2 linked regions of the Marinagarivorans cellulosilyticus genome follow. Each later gene encodes a partner of the first gene's protein in a complex. Links are inferred from orthologs where the notes say so. Each region holds a gene or a part of one and is shown in the gene's direction. Other genes may lie near its edges.

What was found.
Region 2: the proteins of accC (region 1) and accD are in contact, whole or in part, in a solved structure (PDB 8UXZ), measured with the Escherichia coli proteins. The link is inferred for Marinagarivorans cellulosilyticus from one-to-one orthologs.

What each region holds. Positions count from the first base shown.
Region 1 is NZ_AP023086.1:674,615-690,421, reverse strand. Bases 1-2,803 are described here. They hold accC (acetyl-CoA carboxylase biotin carboxylase subunit), read left to right. Parts: upstream 1-630; coding sequence 631-1,977; downstream 1,978-2,803. Other genes in these bases: prmA (50S ribosomal protein L11 methyltransferase), read left to right, coding at 2,108-2,803; accB (acetyl-CoA carboxylase biotin carboxyl carrier protein), read left to right, coding at 152-610; aroQ (type II 3-dehydroquinate dehydratase), read left to right, coding at 1-123. Also shown: more of prmA, read left to right, coding at 2,804-2,980; MARGE09_RS02595 (DUF3426 domain-containing protein), read left to right, coding at 3,028-4,377; tRNA dihydrouridine synthase DusB, read left to right, coding at 4,806-5,807; DNA-binding transcriptional regulator Fis, read left to right, coding at 5,804-6,154; purH (bifunctional phosphoribosylaminoimidazolecarboxamide formyltransferase/IMP cyclohydrolase), read left to right, coding at 6,245-7,819; purD (phosphoribosylamine--glycine ligase), read left to right, coding at 7,925-9,214; MARGE09_RS02570 (4'-phosphopantetheinyl transferase family protein), read left to right, coding at 9,335-10,039; MARGE09_RS02565 (Dps family protein), read left to right, coding at 10,164-10,634; MARGE09_RS02560 (IS110 family RNA-guided transposase), read right to left, coding at 11,018-12,022; MARGE09_RS02555 (hypothetical protein), read left to right, coding at 12,582-13,805; MARGE09_RS02550 (GTPase domain-containing protein), read left to right, coding at 14,774-15,742; MARGE09_RS02545 (hypothetical protein), read left to right, coding at 15,747-15,807. UniProt on the Escherichia coli protein: This protein is a component of the acetyl coenzyme A carboxylase complex; first, biotin carboxylase catalyzes the carboxylation of the carrier protein and then the transcarboxylase transfers the carboxyl group to form malonyl-CoA.
Region 2 is NZ_AP023086.1:2,550,316-2,555,100, forward strand. The notes cover bases 1,928-4,785. They hold accD (acetyl-CoA carboxylase, carboxyltransferase subunit beta), read left to right. Parts: upstream 1,928-2,850; coding sequence 2,851-3,720; downstream 3,721-4,785. Other genes in these bases: trpB (tryptophan synthase subunit beta), read left to right, coding at 1,928-1,935; trpA (tryptophan synthase subunit alpha), read left to right, coding at 1,937-2,734; MARGE09_RS10355 (bifunctional folylpolyglutamate synthase/dihydrofolate synthase), read left to right, coding at 3,720-4,785. Also shown: MARGE09_RS10335 (phosphoribosylanthranilate isomerase), read left to right, coding at 46-669; more of trpB, read left to right, coding at 721-1,927.

The sequences.
Region 1 (15,807 bases):
GAACCGTTTAGGCAGCATTCGTATTTATCCGATATTGCTAAGGGCGTTATTTGCGGCTTCGGAGCCACCAGTTACACACTCGCACTGATCGCGGCATTTGATGCGCTCGGTGCAAACACTTAATTTATTGATCCCAAAAGAAGAGGTCATCATGGATATTCGTAAAATCAAAAAGCTAATAGAGCTACTTGAAGAATCCAATATTGAAGAGCTAGAAATTAGCGAAGGCGAAGAGTCAGTACGCATTAGCCGTGGCTCTCGCAACCAAATGGTGCCCATGCAAGCGTATGCGCAACCCGCACCCGCTGCGCCAGCTCCAGCGCCCGCCGCAGCCGCTCCTACTGCCGCGCCGGCCGCTGCACCTGCAGCGCCAACTGGCCACGCCGTTAAGTCGCCAATGGTTGGCACTTTTTATGGCGCATCCAGCCCAGGCGCCGACAATTTTGTTAGCGTAGGCCAAACCGTTAAAGTTGGTGATGTTATTTGTATTGTTGAAGCCATGAAAATGATGAACCAAATCGAAGCCGATAAAGCCGGCGTAATCGAAGAAATTTTGGTTAAAGATGGCGAGCCAGTTGAGTTCGACCAGCCCCTCGTTATCATCGCCTAAGCCACTGAGGAATACCCATGTTGTTTGACAAGGTTCTCATAGCCAATCGCGGTGAAATTGCACTGCGCGTATTACGCGCCTGCAAAGAGCTCGGCATTAAAACCGTCGCGGTTTATTCACAAGCCGACAAAGACTTGATGCACGTTAAACTTGCTGACGAGTCTGTTTGCATTGGCCCCAACGCCTCCACAAATAGTTACTTAAATATTCCAGCGATTATCAGCGCAATGGAAATTACCGACTCTGTAGCCGTTCACCCAGGCTACGGCTTCCTCGCGGAGAACGCTGACTTTGCAGAACAGGTCCATAAAAGTGGCTTCACGTTCATAGGCCCAGATGCCGACACCATTCGCTTAATGGGCGATAAGGTGTGCGCCATTGAAGCTATGAAGAAGGCAGGCGTCCCCACAGTACCGGGTTCCGACGGCGCACTTCCCGAAAACGACCCACAGCGCTGCCTAGATATCGCCGCGCGCATTGGCTACCCGATTATTATTAAAGCGGCAGCCGGCGGTGGTGGTCGTGGCATGCGCGTCGTTCATACCGAAGCGGCGCTTATCAATTCTATTAACTTAACGCGCTCTGAAGCACAATCTTGCTTTGGTGACGGCACAGTATATATGGAGAAATTCCTCCAAAACCCACGCCACGTCGAAGTTCAAGTTATGTCTGATGGGCAAGGCAACGCCGTTCACCTTTACGATCGCGACTGCTCACTGCAGCGCCGCCATCAAAAAGTATTGGAAGAAGCCCCCGCACCGCACCTTGACGAAGAAGCTCGCCAGGCCGTTTTTGCCTCTTGCGTAAAAGCCTGTATTGATATCGGTTACCGTGGCGCCGGTACCTTCGAGTTTTTATACGAAGACGGTAGCTACTACTTTATCGAGATGAATACCCGTATTCAGGTTGAGCACCCCGTTACCGAAATGATTACCGGTATCGATCTTATCAAAGAGCAAGTTCGCGTTTGCTCTGGGCTGCCACTTAGCATCACTCAAGATGACGTACAGGTTCGCGGGCACGCATTTGAGTGTCGCATTAACGCCGAAGACCCAGACACCTTCATGCCAAGCCCAGGAACCATTAGCGCATTTCATGCTCCTGGCGGGTTAGGTGTACGAGTAGACTCACACATTTACTCAGGCTACAAAGTGCCGCCTTACTACGATTCTATGATCGCTAAGGTGATCACCCATGCACGCGATCGCTCTGCAGCCTTAACGCGTATGCGCGTTGCGCTCGACGAATTGATTATCGACGGCATCAAAACCAATATCCCACTACAGAACGACCTTGTTCGCGATGGTGCATTTGGCGAAGGTGGTGTAAATATTCACTACCTCGAAAAGAAATTGCAGCTAAAGTAAGCCCAAAACCACGCTAGCACCCAAGCTTAAAAAACCCGCTGTTAATAATATGCGGGCCGGCAAGCTTGGGTGTTTTTGTTTTTACGCGCTGCTAGCAATGCCCTGCAAATACCAAAATCAGAGACACGACATGCCTTGGCTTGAGATCCACATCAATACTAACCGCGAAGATGCGCCGCTCATCGAGGATCAACTCATGGAGGTCGGTGCGCTGTCGGTAACATTGCAAGATAACGCCGACCAACCCATTTTTGAGCCGGCATTAGGGGAAACGCCTCTGTGGTCAGAAACCCGTGTCACTGGACTATTCGAAGCCGAAGTCGATACATCCACCATCGATTCACAACTACAACTGCCGACGAAAGCAAACTTCAAGTGGCATATCGTTGAAGACAAAGACTGGGAGCGCGAATGGATGCAGCATTACAACCCCATTCAATGCGGCGATAACTTTTGGATTTGCCCCAGCTGGATAGCGCCCCCCAACCCCGAGGCCGTTAACCTACTGCTGGACCCTGGCCTAGCGTTTGGCACCGGCACGCACCCCACAACTTTCTTATGCCTACAGTGGCTAGCGACTCAAGCTCTAACCGATAAAGACATTATCGACTACGGCTGCGGCTCTGGCATTTTAGGCATTGGGGCAATATTACTGGGCGCCAAACAGGTACTAGGTGTCGATATCGACCCGCAAGCCCTACTCGCCACGCAAGATAACGCCCAACGCAATGCTATTGCCGCAGAACGCTTCCCCGTTGTGTTCCCGGATAAATGCTCAAATAGCCCCGTTGATGTTATGGTCGCTAACATACTGGCCGGCCCCCTTGTCGAGCTAGCGCCAACACTAACACCCTTGGTAAAACCCGGCGGTAAGCTATGCTTATCTGGCATTCTTGCGACACAAGCCGAAGCTGTACAGGCCGCCTACGCACCGTTTTTTGACTTTGACCCGGTAGCGAAAAAAGAGGAATGGGTTCGCTTGACCGCAACCAAGCACGCATAGACAATAACCGTTTTGCCCTTTTCGCAACCGAGCTATAACAAAAACATATGACAAGCTTGATAACCCGCTGCCCCAAGTGCTCTACTGCGTTTAACGTAACAGACGCGCACCTCAACACCGCTAACGGTGCAGTACGCTGTGGTTCCTGCCTTAATGTGTTTAACGGGCGCGAAAACCTAACAAATAGCCTACAAAAATCCTCTAGAGCACTACTGGACGACGATGATGACTTACTCATCAGCGATGATCTCGAGCTAGATGAGTTGCGAGACGCCCCCCCCGAAGTCGACCCGTCAACTGAGCGCGTTAAAAGTATTCTTGAAAAAGTCGAAGAGCAATCTGCGACTGAAGTCGATGATGACGAAAGTTGGGCGCTACAATTATTAGAAGACGAAGGACATAACCCGTCGCAGCTAGGCTTAAACAAAAAGCCTGCCAGCGAAACTACACCAGAAGAGCCACCAACCGAAAGCATCACGCCTAGCGAGCCAGAACCAGAACCAGAACCAGAGCAAGCACCCCAGGCAGAGCCTAACAAAGCAAACCAGAAGTCAGAACACTTACAACCAACACATAACGAACAAAAAGACGCTTCCGTGGCTAGGTCTGCATTGCTGGACGAAACAGCTCCTAGCAATACCGCCGTTAGCGATAAAGAAAGTGAAGGCTCTCCAACCAATAAAGAGCAAGCCGCCAGCGAAGAACCTACAGCTGCCGCTAAAAAAGCTGAAGAATATGCGGCCTCAAAAGCGGAAGAGCCTGAACCCGAAGTCGAAATTGCCGAAAAAGATTTCGCCGAGCTGCAACAAGAACTCGATGCCGCCAAGCAAGCAAGTGACGCAGGCCCTCAAGCACCAAGAACTTTAGTCGACGCCATCGAGGTTGAGGCCGTAGAACTTCAATATACCGCCAAGCGCCCAGTCTGGTTGAGCCGCATAATTTGGCTTGTACTGGCAATGTGCGCTGGTGCTGCGCTGGCAGCTCAAATTGCCTGGCTCAAATTTGATGAGCTCAGCATCAAAGACCCCTATCGCCAGTATTACGCGATCGCCTGCGAACACCTTGGCTGCGAGCTACCTATTCGTAAAAACTTGCGAAAAATACGCACAACCAACCTTTTGGTTCGCACCCACCCCAGCACAGAAGGCGCACTACTGGTTGATGTGGTGATACAAAACCACGCCCTTTACGAGCAACCCTTTCCAAAGCTCGTTTTAATATTCAGCAATATTAAAAACAAGGTGGTGGCAAGCCGAGCATTCGAGCCCAACGAATACTTAGGCGGTGATTTAACCGGCGCCTCTATGATGCCCTCGCTAAAAGCAATCCACCTTTCGCTTGAGCTGGTCGACCCAGGTAAAGGTGCCGTGAGTTATAAAATAGTTATCGACGAGTAGCACTAGACAAAAAGCGAACACAGCAAGACAAAGTTTCACCAAGCAGAGCAGAAAATGACAAGCGTGTGAAACGGCTTCCACTCTGGCGACAAAAAGTCAGTAAAGATTAGCTATTTTTTAGTCAATTTGGTCAAATTATACTTTTGAAAATAAGGCTGTAGAGGTATGATGGCCGCCCTTTTTTGAGGCGGACTTCCAGCCCGCACTAAGCATTAATGGCTTCCCCAAATCCAGCTGCATAACGCGCTGTTTTAGCGAAAGAACCACTGCATTAGCAAGCCTCATTAGGCCTCCGCACCGGAGGAAAAGCTCAAACACAAAGAGCACGAACATATAACGCTTACATTGTTAGGCTTAAGATATACCGGCACCCATAACCGTGCCCAACAAGCGCTAAAGCTTGCCAGATGTATCCTAGGGGGATCAATTTGTTTCACATTGGGCCATACGCCATCGAGGGTCGCGCGGTACTTGCGCCCATGGCAGGCATTTCTGACCAGCCCTTTCGCAACTTGTGCAGAACACAAGGCGCAGCGCTGGCAGTGAGTGAAATGGTGACCTCTCAAACCCACCTATGGCAAAGCCGTAAATCACAAAACCGCCTGAAAAGTGATGGCGAAAACGGCCTGCGCAGCGTACAAATTGCCGGCAGCGAGCCAACCCAAATGGCTGAAGCAGCCAAAGCTTGCGTTGATGCTGGCGCTCATATTGTCGATATCAACATGGGCTGCCCCGCTAAAAAAGTCTGTAACAAAGCCGCAGGTTCTGCGTTACTGCAAGACGAAGGCTTGGTAAATGACATACTGCAAGCGGTGGTAGAAGCTAGCCTTGTTCCCGTTACGCTAAAAATTCGCACAGGCTGGGATACCAACAACAAAAATGCCTGCCGCATTGCCCGCATCGCCCAAGATGCAGGTATTCAGCTGCTAACAGTACACGGCCGAACCCGAGCTTGCCGCTTTAACGGCGAAGCCGAGTACAGCACCATTGCGGCAGTCGTTACCGAAACCGACCTTCCTGTTATCGCCAACGGCGACATCAATAGCCCAGAAAAAGCCCAGCAAGTACTCGAACAAACCGGCGCAGCAGCGGTAATGATTGGCCGCGCAACCCAAGGTAACCCGTGGCTTTTCCAACAAATTAATGCCTTTTTGGCCACTGGCGAAAAAGCGCAACAACCCCACTTGGCCGAGGTCGCTCAAACGCTACTTAAGCACCTTAACGCCATGTATAACTTCTATGGCCAGGAGCATGGTGTGCGCATTGCGCGTAAACACTTTGCCTGGTACATGGACAAGCACCTGCCGACACAAGAAGCCGTAAAGGCCGCGCGTCGTCAATTTAACCCGTTGCTCTTACCCCAAGAACAATTAAAGCTCGTACGCACACTTTTTACCGAGCACTTACCATTAGAGGAAGAAGCCGCATGAATTCAGCCGAACCTTTTATCACTGAACGTCATCAAGAACCCACCACCGCAGCTGTCGCAGCTCCCAGCGCGCCAGTGCCTCAGTTTTCGCAACCTGAGCAACGCCAGCAAGTGGGCCAAGCGCAATCTTTGCGCGATTACGTAGAACAAGCGGTTACTAATTACTTCCAGAATCTGGAAGGCCAAGAAGTTACCGAAGTCTACGATATGGTGTTATCAGAAGTAGAAGCCCCCTTACTTGAAGTTGTAATGAAGTACTGCCGCCACAACCAAACCAAAGCGGCGCACGTACTTGGCTTAAACCGCGGTACCCTGCGCAAAAAACTGAAGCAATACGGTTTACTGTAAAACAGCCCTTCCAAACGCCTTGCTAATCTACCGGTTAGCAAGGCGTTGTCGTTTTTTTAATTTGTTAAAAAGTCTGAGGACATCACCACCATGCCACATTCACAAAATGTTGCAGTGAGCCGTGCACTTATCAGCGTTTCTGATAAAACCGGCATCGTCGAATTTGCCCAAGCCCTTGCCGCAAAAGGCGTAGAACTACTGTCTACCGGCGGCACCTACAAGCTGTTAAAAGACAGCAACATCGCCGTTACCGAAGTGTCTGATTACACCGGCTTCCCCGAAATGATGGCCGGCCGCGTAAAAACCCTGCACCCTAAAGTCCACGGTGGCATTTTAGCCCGCCGCGGTGTAGACGAAGCCGTTATGGCAGACCATGGCATTAAGCCCATCGACCTTGTAGTGGTTAACCTTTATCCGTTTGAAAATACCGTCGCCAACCCCGATTGCAGCCTAGAAGATGCCATCGAAAACATCGATATCGGCGGCCCAACTATGGTTCGTGCAGCAGCCAAAAACCATAACGATGTCACCATCGTGGTTAACGCCAGCCGCTACCAAACCATCTTGGCCGAAATTGAAGCCGAAGGCGGCATTAGCTACAAAACCCGCTTTAACTTAGCCATTGAAGCTTACGAGCATACCGCCAGCTACGACGGCGCCATTGCCAACTACTTTGGCCGTTTAGTGGAAGGTGGCAGCGAAGACTTTAGCCGCACCTTCAACAGCCAGTTCATCAAAACGCAAGAAATGCGCTACGGCGAGAACCCGCACCAAAAAGCCGCTTTTTACGTCGAGAAAAACCCAGCACAAGGTTCTATTGCCACCGCAACACAATTGCAGGGTAAAGAGCTAAGCTACAACAACATCGCCGATACCGATGCCGCACTGGAAACCGTTAAGCAATTTGACCAGCCGGCTTGCGTCATTGTTAAGCACGCCAACCCCTGTGGCGTAGCCGTTGATGAAGATATTTTAAGTGCCTACGACAAGGCCTTTGAAACCGACACAGAATCCGCCTTTGGCGGCATTATTGCCTTCAACCGCGAATTAGATGCCGCCACCGCCGAAGCCATCGTTGCCCGCCAATTCGTCGAAGTGATTATCGCGCCCAGCGCCAGTACCGCCGCAATAGAAGCCGTTACCGCGAAGAAAAATGTTCGCTTATTAGTGACCGGCGAATGGCAAGGCACGCCTGCAACTGGGCTAGATTACAAACGCGTTAACGGTGGCCTGTTAGTACAAGACCGCGACAACGGCATGATTGGCCTAGACGATTTGAAAGTCGTCACTAAGCGCCAGCCTACCGAAGACGAGCTTAGCGATTTACTCTTCGCTTGGAAAACAGCCAAAATGGTAAAATCCAACGCGATTGTTTACGCCAAAGGCGGCCGCACCATTGGTGTAGGCGCAGGCCAAATGAGCCGCGTTAATTCAGCGCGCATTGCCGGCATTAAAGCTGAACATGCAGGCCTTGAAGTACCGGGCTCGGTTATGGCAAGTGATGCCTTCTTCCCCTTCCGCGATGGTTTAGATAACGCAGCGGCAGCAGGCATTAAAGCTGTGATTCAACCAGGTGGTTCTATGCGCGACGAAGAAGTCATTGCCGCCGCCGACGAAGCCGGTATTGCCATGGTGTTTACTGGCATGCGCCACTTCCGCCACTAAGCAATACGCCGTAGGGTAATCATTGGAGTATTCCAACGATTACCCTACGCATTCGCTGCACCTCAACTCCCACAGTTTTCAATTACCCAATAAGGTAATTTATCAATGAATATACTTATTATCGGCGGCGGTGGCCGCGAGCATGCTTTAGCATGGAAAGCCGCACAAAACCCAGCCGTAGAAACTGTTTTTCTAGCGCCAGGTAACGCCGGCACCGAAGGCGACGGTAAATTAAAAAACGTTGAGATCGACGTTTTAGAATTTGAAAAACTCGCCACCTTCGCACAAGAAAATAACGTTGCGCTCAGTATTGTTGGCCCAGAAGTCCCGCTTGTTGATGGTGTTGTAGACTTCTTTCAAGCACGCGATTTAGCCTGCTTTGGCCCCAGCAAGGGTGCAGCCCAGCTAGAGGGTTCCAAAGCCTTCACCAAAGACTTTTTAGCCCGCCACAACATCCCAACCGCCGAATACGAGAAATTCACCGAAGTCGAACCGGCCCTTGCTTACTTGCAAGAAAAAGGCGCGCCTATCGTGATTAAAGCCGACGGCCTTGCCGCGGGTAAAGGCGTGATCGTTGCGATGGATTTAGCCGCTGCCGAAGACGCCGTTAAAGACATGCTCAGTGGCAATGCTTTTGGCGATGCCGGCTGTCGTGTGGTGATTGAGGAGTTTCTAGAGGGTGAAGAAGCAAGCTTTATCGTAATTGCCGACGGCAAAAACGTATTGCCTATGGCCACCAGCCAAGACCACAAGCGCGCAGGCGACGGCGATACCGGCTTGAACACCGGCGGCATGGGCGCCTACTCGCCCGCCCCCGTGGTTACCGCTGAAGTGTACGACCGCGTTATGGAACAGGTCATTATGCCCACCATCAATGGCATGGCCGCAGAGGGCAACACCTATGTAGGCTTTTTGTACGCCGGCTTAATGATTGATAGCACCGGCAACCCCAAAGTGATCGAGTACAACTGCCGCTTTGGCGACCCAGAAACACAGCCCATTATGATGCGCTTGCAATCTGATCTTGTTGATATTTGCCAAGCTGCATTGGCTGGCGACTTAGCCAGCAAAACCACCGAGTGGGACGACCGCCCAGCAGTTGGCGTAGTGTTAGCCGCCGGCGGCTACCCTGGCAGCTACAATAAAGGCGATGTGATCTCTGGCCTGGACGGTTTAGAAACCGCCACCACTAAAGTCTTCCATGCCGGCACCAGCCTAAAAGACGGCAATATTGTAACCAATGGCGGCCGCGTATTATGCGCCACGGCACTTGGCGTCAATGTGACGCAAGCTCAGCAAAATGCTTACGCTGTTGCCAATAAAATCGACTGGAAAGACGTGTATAAACGCAACGATATCGCCTACCGCGCAATTGAGCGCGAACAGCAAAAGTAATCAACCCCTAGCGTTACTTAGCCTACAAAAGCCCGCGTAATCAATGATTCGCGGGCTTTTTTCTTACCCTAACAACGGCCTGTGGTAAGCTCCGCGCTTCTCGCTAAATAACCGTTTCCTATGCCAATCTTTATTCATCTTTTCCACATCCCAAGCTTACTTATTGAAACCCCGCTCCATATTGCCCGAGCAGCCTTAAGCCCAGAAGAAAGCCTAAGCGCCAACAACATTAAGGCCGAGCGCCGTTTACACGAATTCATTTACGGCCGCTATTACCTTAAGCACGCACTGGCAAAACACCTGAATACGCCAGTTGAATCTATCATTTTCAAAAAGCATTCACATGGCAAACTCTATTTAGAAGGCAACCCCACAGCATTTAATTTAACGCACTCGGGGGAGTATCTGGCTTACGCGATCAGTGACGAAGGCGATATTGGTGTGGATATCGAGCACCCCCAACGCAAAATGAGCGACCTAACCAGCATTGCCGAGCGCTACTTCACCCCAGAAGAAAGCCAAGCACTCAATCGCCTGAGCGGCGCGGCCCAAACACAACTGTTTTATAAAATATGGACACTCAAAGAAGCCGCGCTGAAAACCGTAGGCACAGGGATTAGCGCGGGGCTAGATCGCATAAACGCAGAAGCGATGGACCTTAGCCAGCCGCAAACACTCGCTTTGGAACACAGCCGCCATGCACTTTGGTTTGAATACTGGTATCAACCGATGGGTTTTGACAATGTTTTTTTAAGCATTGCACTCGAACCTAAGCTTATAGGCACCCCAAAACCCGACTTCCGCTTAGTTCACGCCAAGCAATAATCAACTTAAATATCACAAGTTAAGCCACGCTATAACCCCCATAGCAAAGATCTATTTGTTTTAAATCTGTAATTTGGTTTTACTATAATTAAATCGTGCCATTCACTTAACGAAGAGGGTTAACATGACAGCAATTAATATTGGAATCAGCGAAGAAAACCGCCTAGCCATTGCCGAGGGCCTAAAACATCTGCTCGCCGATTCGTACACGCTTTATCTACAAACGCATAACTTCCACTGGAATGTTACTGGGCCGCAATTTCGCGAGCTGCACTTAATGTTTGAAGAGCACTACACCGAATTAGCAATAGCGGTAGATGATATTGCAGAACGCATTCGCACCTTAGGTGTGATTGCACCAGGCACCTACAAGGCATTTGCTCAGCTTAGCTCTATTGAGGAAGTCGACGATATACCCGCAGCTGGCGCCATGGTCGACATCCTGACACAAGGGCACGAAGTTGTTGTGCGCACGGCCAGGCAAGTACTAAAAGCAGCGCAAGACGCTGACGATGAATCCACCGCAGCACTGGTATCAGACCGCATGCGCATCCACGAAAAAACAGCCTGGATGCTCCGCGCTACACGTGCTTAAGTGCGTGCAAGTTCGCTAAAAAACGAGTGCCTGCCGCAGCTAACCGTTTCCTCCTATTGAGCGCCGTCGAATATCAATTTCTCCGGCACGCTCAAGCCATCTACGACTTTGCGCTCCTCGACTTTGTGCTTCTCTAAAGCGGCCCTAACAGTCAAGACCAATTTCACTAAGTGGAAGAATATCATCAAGCTTCAGGCTTCTCTTCGTGGTCACTCAAGGTGCCGACAAGATGGAGTCGGAGCACGTAGCCAATCATCTCCTGCACGGGATCGAATCCCAAGCACATGTCGTGGTCTACGTGACCGAGCTTGATGATACTTCATCCTGATTAACCCATTTTCCAAACTTAACGGTTGGGCACCGCCGTTAAAAAGAGTCAATAATTATGGGAATGCGATAAATGTTTTTTCGTTTTTCCAAAGCTTCCACATTAATATTGCCAATTTACGAGCGACTGCCACTTTTGCTTTCGCGGGCCCCTTTCTTTCTTCTAGGGATTGCCCCCAACGCTTAAGCGCGCAATCTCGCCCGAGTGTTAAAAGTACGTGAGCGCCCTCAACAAGGTGCCACCGCAATAAAACATCACCTTCTTTCGTGATCCGCCCTCGGCGCTCCACTTCTCCTGATTGGTATATTCGTGGTGCTAAGCCCAAATAGTCCGCAACCTCTTCCGCGCGATTAAACCTGTGAGGGTCGTCAATCGTTGCCTGATAAGCCGTGCTAATCAGAGGTCCGATACCAGGAATACTCTGTAAACGCTGACTAACAGCATCATCTCGTCCCATTCCATCAACCGCTTTTTTGAGCGCTTTAGCTTTTTTAACAGCAATTTCCCAAGTCTCTAGCATTGCTGCGAGTGACGCTTTTAGACCCGGCGCATATTCTTCACATAGCGCCAAAACCCGCTCAGCGAAAAGTCCTTCACTGACTTGGCCGACCTTAATTCCATGTGAGCGCAGCAACCCTTGGATGGACGACCGAATCATCTTGCTGGTTTTTAGTATCGTTTGCCTTGCTCCCAATATACTTCGCAGCTCCCGCGCCTTTGCACTTTTTCTATGGACCTCGGTATACCAACCGCTTCGCCCAATTTCGGCTAAAGCTTTGGCATCTCGTCGATCCGTCTTTTTCATGCTACTCATTAAATTCTTTGCCGCACGAGCATCAATAATGACTGGCTTTTTGCCGATATCTTCCACGACCCTTGCCGCTGTTTCCGCTAAAGGACTCGCCTCGATAATAACCGTTAGATCATCAAAACCGGCCAGCGCCTCATTCAGCTCAGCCGCTTCTGTTGCAATAACCCGCTCGCGTAATACCTTGCCTTGCTGATCAATAACGCAGATGTTGCTTGATTTGCTTGCTAGATCAATTCCACAGTAATGCATATCAACCTCGCTTAAGTGTAGGGCGCCCTGGCGACCTTTTTTGTTGAGTTACCACTTAGATGAGGGATGGATCCTGCGATTTCAAACAGTGCGATGCCGCTTTATTACATCTCCTGCAAAGTCTAATCTTGCATATCCTTATGCAGGTGCAAAGTCTACCCCCACGCATCCTTGCTGGGGCTGGTCGCTCCACACGTGCTACTGACACGTAAGGGCCTGAGAAATTGATATCCGACGGCTTTATAGCGAGTACGTGGCCTTGTAGTTGGGAAATGGAGTGAGTTTTGGGTGTCCCGAAATATGTTGCTTTCGTAGTTTAAAATCTGACTGCATGCCAAAGAAAGGATGGCCCGACTTCTTGTGGACGAAGCATGCCGTTAACAATTATATCTTTACGTTATTACAATAGCGTCAGACCTCACCAGCACAATGACGGACTGACACCGGTCAAAAAAGAAAATATTTACAAAAAAACTCTAAACTCGTGACCAGATAGGTTGACCACTACACACTGCGGTGTTTACGATATAGTCAAATCTACCAATATAGGTATAGCTATATGAGGCTGGCTTTAGAAATACTCAAAACTATCTTTATCGTCTTTTCAGTGCCTTTTCTCCACGGGTGTGCAGCTAATTGGAAATCGATAAATCATGAATTTGACTATGGTTCTTCTGAAAGACCTGAAGCTATGGGAACTAAGGTTATTAGTATTGATGCTAAACAGCGATTAGCTATTTCAGATGCTGTAGGGCGCTTTTGCTCAGAGCCAAGCCCAGATGCCATGTCTGCCTTGGCCAGTACCTTCGGGCTAAACATTTCCAACCCCACAGATATATCCGGCAACACATCTGGCTCCTCAGCCGAAAGTGCTGCGAGCATTGGTCTTCGAACTCAGTCCATCCAGTTAATGCGCGATGCTATGTATCGCATATGCGAGCTGGAGCGTAATGATGCCCTCGATAAATCAACAGCATTTCTTCTACATTCCGGTTATCAGGATGTGATGATTGCACTGCTATCGATAGAGCAGCTAACGGGTGTTGTGCGAGCACCAGCCGTTACTTTAAACACAGCAACAACAGGCAGCGTTAGTCAAAATATTAAGGATTTAACAGAACTCGAGGAAAGCATCCAAGCTTCCTTAGAAACAAAAATTAAAGACCAAACAAAAGTGGAAGTAGCAATTGCGCAATTAGAGAAGGAAAAGGCATCTGCCGAGAAAACGAAGAGCGATATGGCTCAAGAGAGCGATCCCCAAGATGAGCAAAGCTTTGAAGCTATAAATCAGATTATTGCAGATAAGACGACAGCATTGGAAAAAGAGCAGGTGAAACTAGGCTTAGTTAATGACGAAATCACGTCGATAAAGGCTCAACTCGAACTGGTTAAAGATACTAAGTCAGTGCACCAAACTATTGCGACATCTGCTTCAGGCGGAGGAACCATTCAACAAGAGTCGGATGCTAGTAAACTGTCCAAAGAAGCTACAGAAAGAGTGGCAGAAAGCGTCGAAAAAATTGCTATAGCTGCATTAGAGCGAGAAAGGGTTTTACCCGCGTGCATACTTTTCATTACAGGAGAAACAGAAAGACTTGCTCGACAAAGAGCGGAAATAAACGCGCAACGATTAGCTCAAACTTCAAAAGACAAAAGCGCTGATCAGGAAAATGTTTTGGCAAAAATAGAACAAACCCTACAAAAGACAGAAAGCTCTGTAAAAGAAGCTTCTGACTTATGCAGGGAATATATGAGGTCAAGGCCACAAAGCACAAAAGAGTAGTAGTGAGTTACCATATCGCTGGAACCAAAGAGGACACTCACTCTAAAAAACAATTAAAACTACCCGCCTTTTGTATCAGAGAAAACAGCATTTTTCAGATAAGGCTTTAGGATCACAATCTTATGATCGCTGGTTATCAATAATTCACCAATAGAACAACAAGCTATATATCCAAGCAGCTTTGAGCATAGCCGCGTGAGAAAAGTGAGAGGGAAGTGAGGCGGCTGATCAGCCAAATAACGACTGGCGGCGCCGCCGATTAGGGGCCCGCTGGTAACCCATGGCGAGAGCGGCACTCTCGATATGATCGCCGGTCCCCACAAAGGTCTTAGTGTTCTTTTCGACGGCGCGGGCCAGCTCTAACCAGCTATCCGGCTCGATACTTAGGCGATCGATAATCGAGGGTAAAGTTGAGACGATATGGCCTCGTTGACGCGCAGGATTGACTAATCCAGCGGTTGCATAGATGCAATGGAGCTGGGCATCATCACGCATTAGCCTGCGACGTGAAGGGAATCACTAATGCAGCGGGAGCAGGATGCTCTGGAACTGCCCGTCCAATCCACCAATTCTATATGTAAACGGCCAGAATTTAGAGAGTGTGTCCTGTTAGTTCCGCATCTGTTAAATCAGATGCCGAAGGAAAATTGCAGCCTGGATGAGCTTGTGCCTTGGCGTTTTAACAAAGCTTAAAAGGTGGGGTTGGCGAGACGTTTACCTTTTGGGGTAGCTCGTATTTGGCTTTCTTTAGCGCGAAGCGGGGGATGAGCCGTATGATAGCCCCAACCTAAGCCGAATCTCCGAGAGCGAGACATTTTTATATGACTATTCCTATTTCACTCCGTGCTATCACGCTCAGTGCTGTAAACTCATGCCGAGCATTAGATTTTAAAATGAAAAAGCTAGACTCTTAGCAAGGCTGCATCGAATTTTCACACAGGCTAATTACAAGCTGCACAGGGGAAAGGATGTTTGAGAAATACGACATAAACAAAGATAGATTGGTCTTAGCAATTTTTGTCACTATTGCAGTAATGATTCTCTTAATACTCGCCTATCAATTAACTACTGCCAAGGTACCTCAGATAGCTACTTACATCCAAAACTGGATTACAACGCCTGTTTTGACTTTGATAACTTTAGTGTCATTCTTAATCGCTTTAGGTTTGAAAAGCGTATTGGGAGAATTGTATGGTATAAAGCCAAAAACAATCGATTCCAATGTGCAGCCTACAACAGAACAAAATGAGTTTATTTACGTTGTTTTTGGAACAGGGGGAGCAGGAAAAACCTGCTTTATTGACTACTTATCTGACCGAGAATACCGAGACACAGAAATCACCGAAAAGCCAGATGAAAAATATACGTTTCATGTATCAATTAAAGGAAAGGAGTTTAAATGCAGCTCCCTAGACTACGAGGGGCAAAAACCGAATACACTTATAAAAAAACTAAAGGAACTAGAAAATCATAAAAAAGTGACAGATCTATTTCTAGTGCTATCTTTTTATGAGCCTAAAGCGGAGATAAAGGAGAAAGCATATAAAGTTAACAAGCCGGCCAGCGAAAAGCTCAAAAAGAAAAACCTAGACAACCAATACATCGAGCAACTTGACACATTCAATTCCACACTCCTTGAACTGCTGTTTAATGAGTGCAGATCCATAAAAAAAATATATATCATTATTAATCAGATCGATCTTTTTTTGGATCTAGGAAAACCTTTAGCTATAAAAAACTTTGCAATAAACCATCATAGAAACACAATAAATCGCATCGGAAAAATTGTAGATCAAACGAGCCTAGTAAAGAAAGATTGCTTTGAATACAGGTACATATCTCTAAAAGAAAGGAAGGAAATAAAAAAAGAAAAAAACCGTTGGGAATATACCAAGCTGACTTTAAGGCAGGATCTAAGAGCTGGGCGAGGCGCTTAATATTATGAAAAGCCGAAATTCGATAAGAGCTGAAAAATCAATAGAGGATCAATATTTTGAGAGCG
Region 2 (4,785 bases), 1.9 Mb from region 1 along the record:
AAATCTGGTAATATTGCGCCCCTTTTAGGTGAAGGTGGTTTAACCATGGCGCGCACAGTACGAGTGAAAATCTGCGGTATTACCTCGGTTGCCGATGCGCAAGTGGTTTGTGATGCAGGAGCGCAGGCGTTAGGGATTGTGTTTTACCCGCCAAGTCCGCGTTATGTGGCTGACCTAGCGGTTGCGCGCGACATTGCGCAGGCGGCCGGGCCATTTGTATCGGTAGTGGGTCTTTTTGTAAATCCAGATCCTAAGTACATAGAGCAAGTATTGCGAGAAGTGCCATTAAATTTACTGCAGTTTCACGGTGATGAAACGCCTGAAACTTGCGAGCGTTACGCCCGTCCATATATTAAAGCGCTACGTATGAAACCCGAAACCGATATTGCAGGGCTTGCCAATCAATATGTTGGTGCGCGAGGCATACTGCTGGATGCATACCGTAAAGGGGTGCCTGGCGGGACGGGGGAAACGTTCGATTGGAACGCTATTCCTCGGGATATTGTAAAGCCGTTGATATTGGCGGGCGGCTTGGCCCCTGCGAATGTGGCTGATGCGATTGCGAGTGTCGCGCCTTGGGCAGTCGATGTGAGCGGCGGTGTAGAAGCCAGCCCCGGCAAAAAAGACGAAAGCCTAATCAAACAATTTATGGCGAATGTCGCTAACTAAATATTGTGTGCTTTGCACCCTAAGCACACCCAATTGAGGGATACCGTGAGTATTATTGAGCAACCCACAGATTTTAATCAGCTGCCTGATGCGAAGGGCCACTTCGGTCAGTTTGGCGGGCGTTTTGTTTCTGAAACGTTGATCCATGCTCTAGACGAGCTTAGCGAAATGTATAACCGCTTAAAGGATGACGAGGAGTTCTGCCGAGAATTCGATCATGACTTGGCTCATTACGTTGGGCGTCCGTCGCCGTTATATTTTGCTGAGCGTTGGACAAAAAAAATTGGTGGTGCGCAACTGTTTTTAAAGCGTGAAGACCTTAATCACACGGGTGCGCACAAGGTTAATAACACCATTGGGCAAGCGTTGTTGGCAAAGCATTCGGGCAAAAAGCGCGTTATTGCCGAAACCGGTGCTGGCCAGCACGGGGTGGCAACAGCGACGGTAGCAGCACGTTTAGGTTTGGAGTGCGTGGTGTACATGGGGGCAGAGGATGTTAAGCGTCAGTCTCTTAATGTTTATCGTATGAAACTTTTAGGTGCCACTGTGGTGCCGGTTGAGTCTGGCTCTAAAACCTTAAAAGACGCCATGAATGAAGCCATGCGCGACTGGGTTACGAATGTTGACGATACCTTTTATATTATCGGTACTGCTGCGGGGCCACACCCATACCCGCAGTTAGTGCGTGACTTTCAATGCGTTATTGGGCGCGAGGCCCGTCAGCAATGCCTAGCGCAAACGGGGCGTTTACCGAATGCCTTAGTTGCTTGTGTGGGTGGTGGCTCTAATGCTATTGGTTTATTTCACCCGTTTTTGAATGATAAAGACGTTGCAATGTATGGCGTAGAAGCTGGTGGTCACGGCGTTGAAACGGGTAAGCATGCAGCCCCGTTAAACGATGGCGTGCCGGGAGTTTTGCACGGTAACCGCACCTATTTAATGGAAGACGAAAACGGCCAAATTATTGAAACTCACTCAATATCGGCAGGCTTAGATTACCCAGGCGTGGGCCCAGAGCACGCATGGTTAAAAGATGTGGGGCGCGTAAGCTATGTTCCCATTAACGATGATGAAGCCATGAACGGTTTTCGCAGCCTAACGCGGGTAGAGGGCATTATGCCTGCACTGGAATCGTCACACGCTATTGCTTATGCCGAAAAGCTCGCCGGCGAACTGAGCAAAGACGACATTATTATTGTTAACCTTTCTGGGCGTGGTGATAAAGATATTCTGACCGTTGCCGAAATTGATGGAATTAAGGTTTAAGATGAATCGAATAACAACAACTTTGGATGCACTAAAAACCGAAGGCCGAAAAGCACTAGTCACCTATATTGTAAATGGCGACCCTACGCCCGATACAACATTGCTAAGCTTGCACAGCATGGTTGCAAACGGTGCTGATATTATCGAGGTGGGTGTGCCTTTTTCGGACCCTATGGCAGAAGGCCCAACTATTCAGCGCGCCCATGAAAGAGCATTAGTTCATGGCATTAGCTTAACAAGCACGTTGGATATTATTGCGCAATTCCGCAAGACCAATACCACAACGCCTATAGTGCTGATGGGTTACGCCAACCCTGTTGAGCGCATGGGCTATGCGAATTTTGCTAAAAAAGCCGCCGCCGCAGGTGTTGATGGTTTATTAACCGTGGACTTACCGCCAGAAGAATCTTCCGATTTAGATGTTGAGCTTAAAGCGGTAGGTATTCAAAATATTTTCCTTGTCGCCCCAACTACTGCTGACGAGCGCATTGCGCACATCACCGCGTCTGCAACAGGCTTTATTTATTATGTGTCCTTAAAAGGGGTTACCGGAGCTGGTCATTTGGATGTGGATTCTGTAGCGCAAAAAGTCGCAGCTATACGAAGCACTACGGGTTTACCTGTGATGGTGGGCTTTGGTATTAAAGATGGTGCTAGCGCCAAAGCGGCTAGCCAAAGTGCTGATGGCGCCGTAGTGGGTAGTGCGTTGGTGGCACTAATGGCTGAAGGCTCTGCAGAAGAAATTGCACAGCGCGTGGGCGAAAAAGTCAGTGAAATTCGACAAGGTTTAGATGTTTAGACGTTGCAAAATTCACGGCTAAATATACGACTAAGTATGCGCGCTTAAATCACAGCGGCGCTAAAATCGATACACAGTAAACGCAGGCCCCACAGGGGAAGCAAGAGGCAAGTAGAATGAGTTGGTTTGATAAAATTGTCCCCAAAGTTGTCCGCTCAGATGAGCGAAAAAGCGCAAGCAACATTCCTGAAGGCTTGTGGCAAAACTGTAAAAAATGCGCTGCTGTTTTGTATCGCCCCGAATTAGAGAAAAATTTAGGTGTGTGTCCTAAATGCGACCACCATATGCGTATAGGTGCTCGCAAGCGCTTGGATTTATTTTTAGACAGTGGCGAACGAGAAGAGCTTGCAACAGACGTTTTACCCGTTGATCGTCTTAAATTTAAAGACGTGAAAAAATACAAAGACCGCTTAAGTACAGCGCAGAAAAAAACTGGCGAAAAAGATGCCTTAATCGCGATGCGCGGACAGTTAAAAGGTATGCCCGTTGTTGCTGTAGCGTTTGAGTTTGATTTTCACGGTGGTTCGATGGGCTATGTTGTGGGCGAGCGTTTTACCCGCGCTGCGAACCGCGCGTTGGAAGAGGGCATTCCCTTGGTGTGTTTTCCGGCTACCGGCGGTGCCCGTATGCAGGAAGCTTTAATTTCTTTGATGCAGATGGCAAAAACCAGTGCAGTGATAGAGCGCATGAAGCAGCAAGGCGTGCCTTACATCTCGGTAATGACAGACCCTGTTTATGGTGGCGTTTCTGCTAGTTTGGCGTTGTTAGGTGATATTAACGCGGCAGAGCCAGGTTCACGCGCTGGTTTTGCTGGCCCTAATATTATTGAGCAAACGATTCGTCAAAAATTACCTAAAGGGTTTCAGCGTGCAGAGTTTTTGTTAGAGCACGGTGCTATCGATATGATTATTCACCGCAGTGAAATGCGTGACACATTAGCGCGCCTATTAGCGAAAATGACAAACCAAGAGCAACCTGCCGCCTAATGACAGCACGTTTTAATACGCTCGCTGAGTGGTTGGCTTGGCAAGAAAGCCACCACCCGTCGGCCATCGATTTAGGTTTAGAGCGTGTTCGTATAGTGGCGGAGCGTTTAGGTGTGCTTTCGCCTAAAGCCCGGGTTATTACTGTCGCGGGCACTAACGGTAAGGGTAGCTGTGTTGCTACGCTTGAGGCATTGTTAAGTGCTGCCGGTAAGCGCTTTGGGGCCTATACTTCTCCGCACTTTATACGCTACAACGAACGCGTTCGCTTGCAGGGCCAGCCTGTTAGCGATGCACAGCTATGCGATACCTTTGCTCGCATAGACGAGGCCCGTGGTGATATTTCTCTAACGTATTTTGAGTTTGGCACCTTGGCCGCGATGGACATATTTAATCGCGAGCCGCTGGACTACTGGTTATTAGAGGTTGGTTTAGGTGGGCGCTTGGATGCCGTCAATATTGTTGCGCCTAGTGTCGCAGTAATTACATCGGTCGCTATAGATCACGAGGCTTGGTTAGGATCTACCCGCGAAGTTATAGGGGCGGAAAAAGCCGGCATTTGCCGCGCTGATGCTCCCTTGATTTGTGCCGATAGTGCTCCGCCAGAATCTGTGCGCAACCAGGTTGAGCAGCTAGGGTGCCCTGCGTTGTGGTGGGGCAAAGATTTTGGTGTTAAAGATAATACGCTGTGGACAAGCGCAGGTTTAAAACTCAGTGCTGCCGAAGTGCGTTTGCCATTGCCGAGTGTTGCAGCGGCTATACAGGTGTGCGAGTTGGAAGGGTGTTTACCCCAAGCCCAGCTTGTGAAAGCTATTGAGGCTGTGCAGTTAACTGGGCGAATGCAGTTATTACCGGTTGGAGATGTATCTTTGCTGCTGGATGTTGCGCACAACCCCGCGGCAGCAGAGCTGTTAGCCGCCGAGTTAAAGCGGCGTAGCTTCAAGCCAATGCCTGCCATTGTCGCTGTTATGGCAGATAAAGACTTAAATGGTGTATTGGCCCCTTTAATACCGTGGGTGAGCCACTGGCATTGTGTACTTCTTGCAGACAACCCTCGGGCAGCGCAAC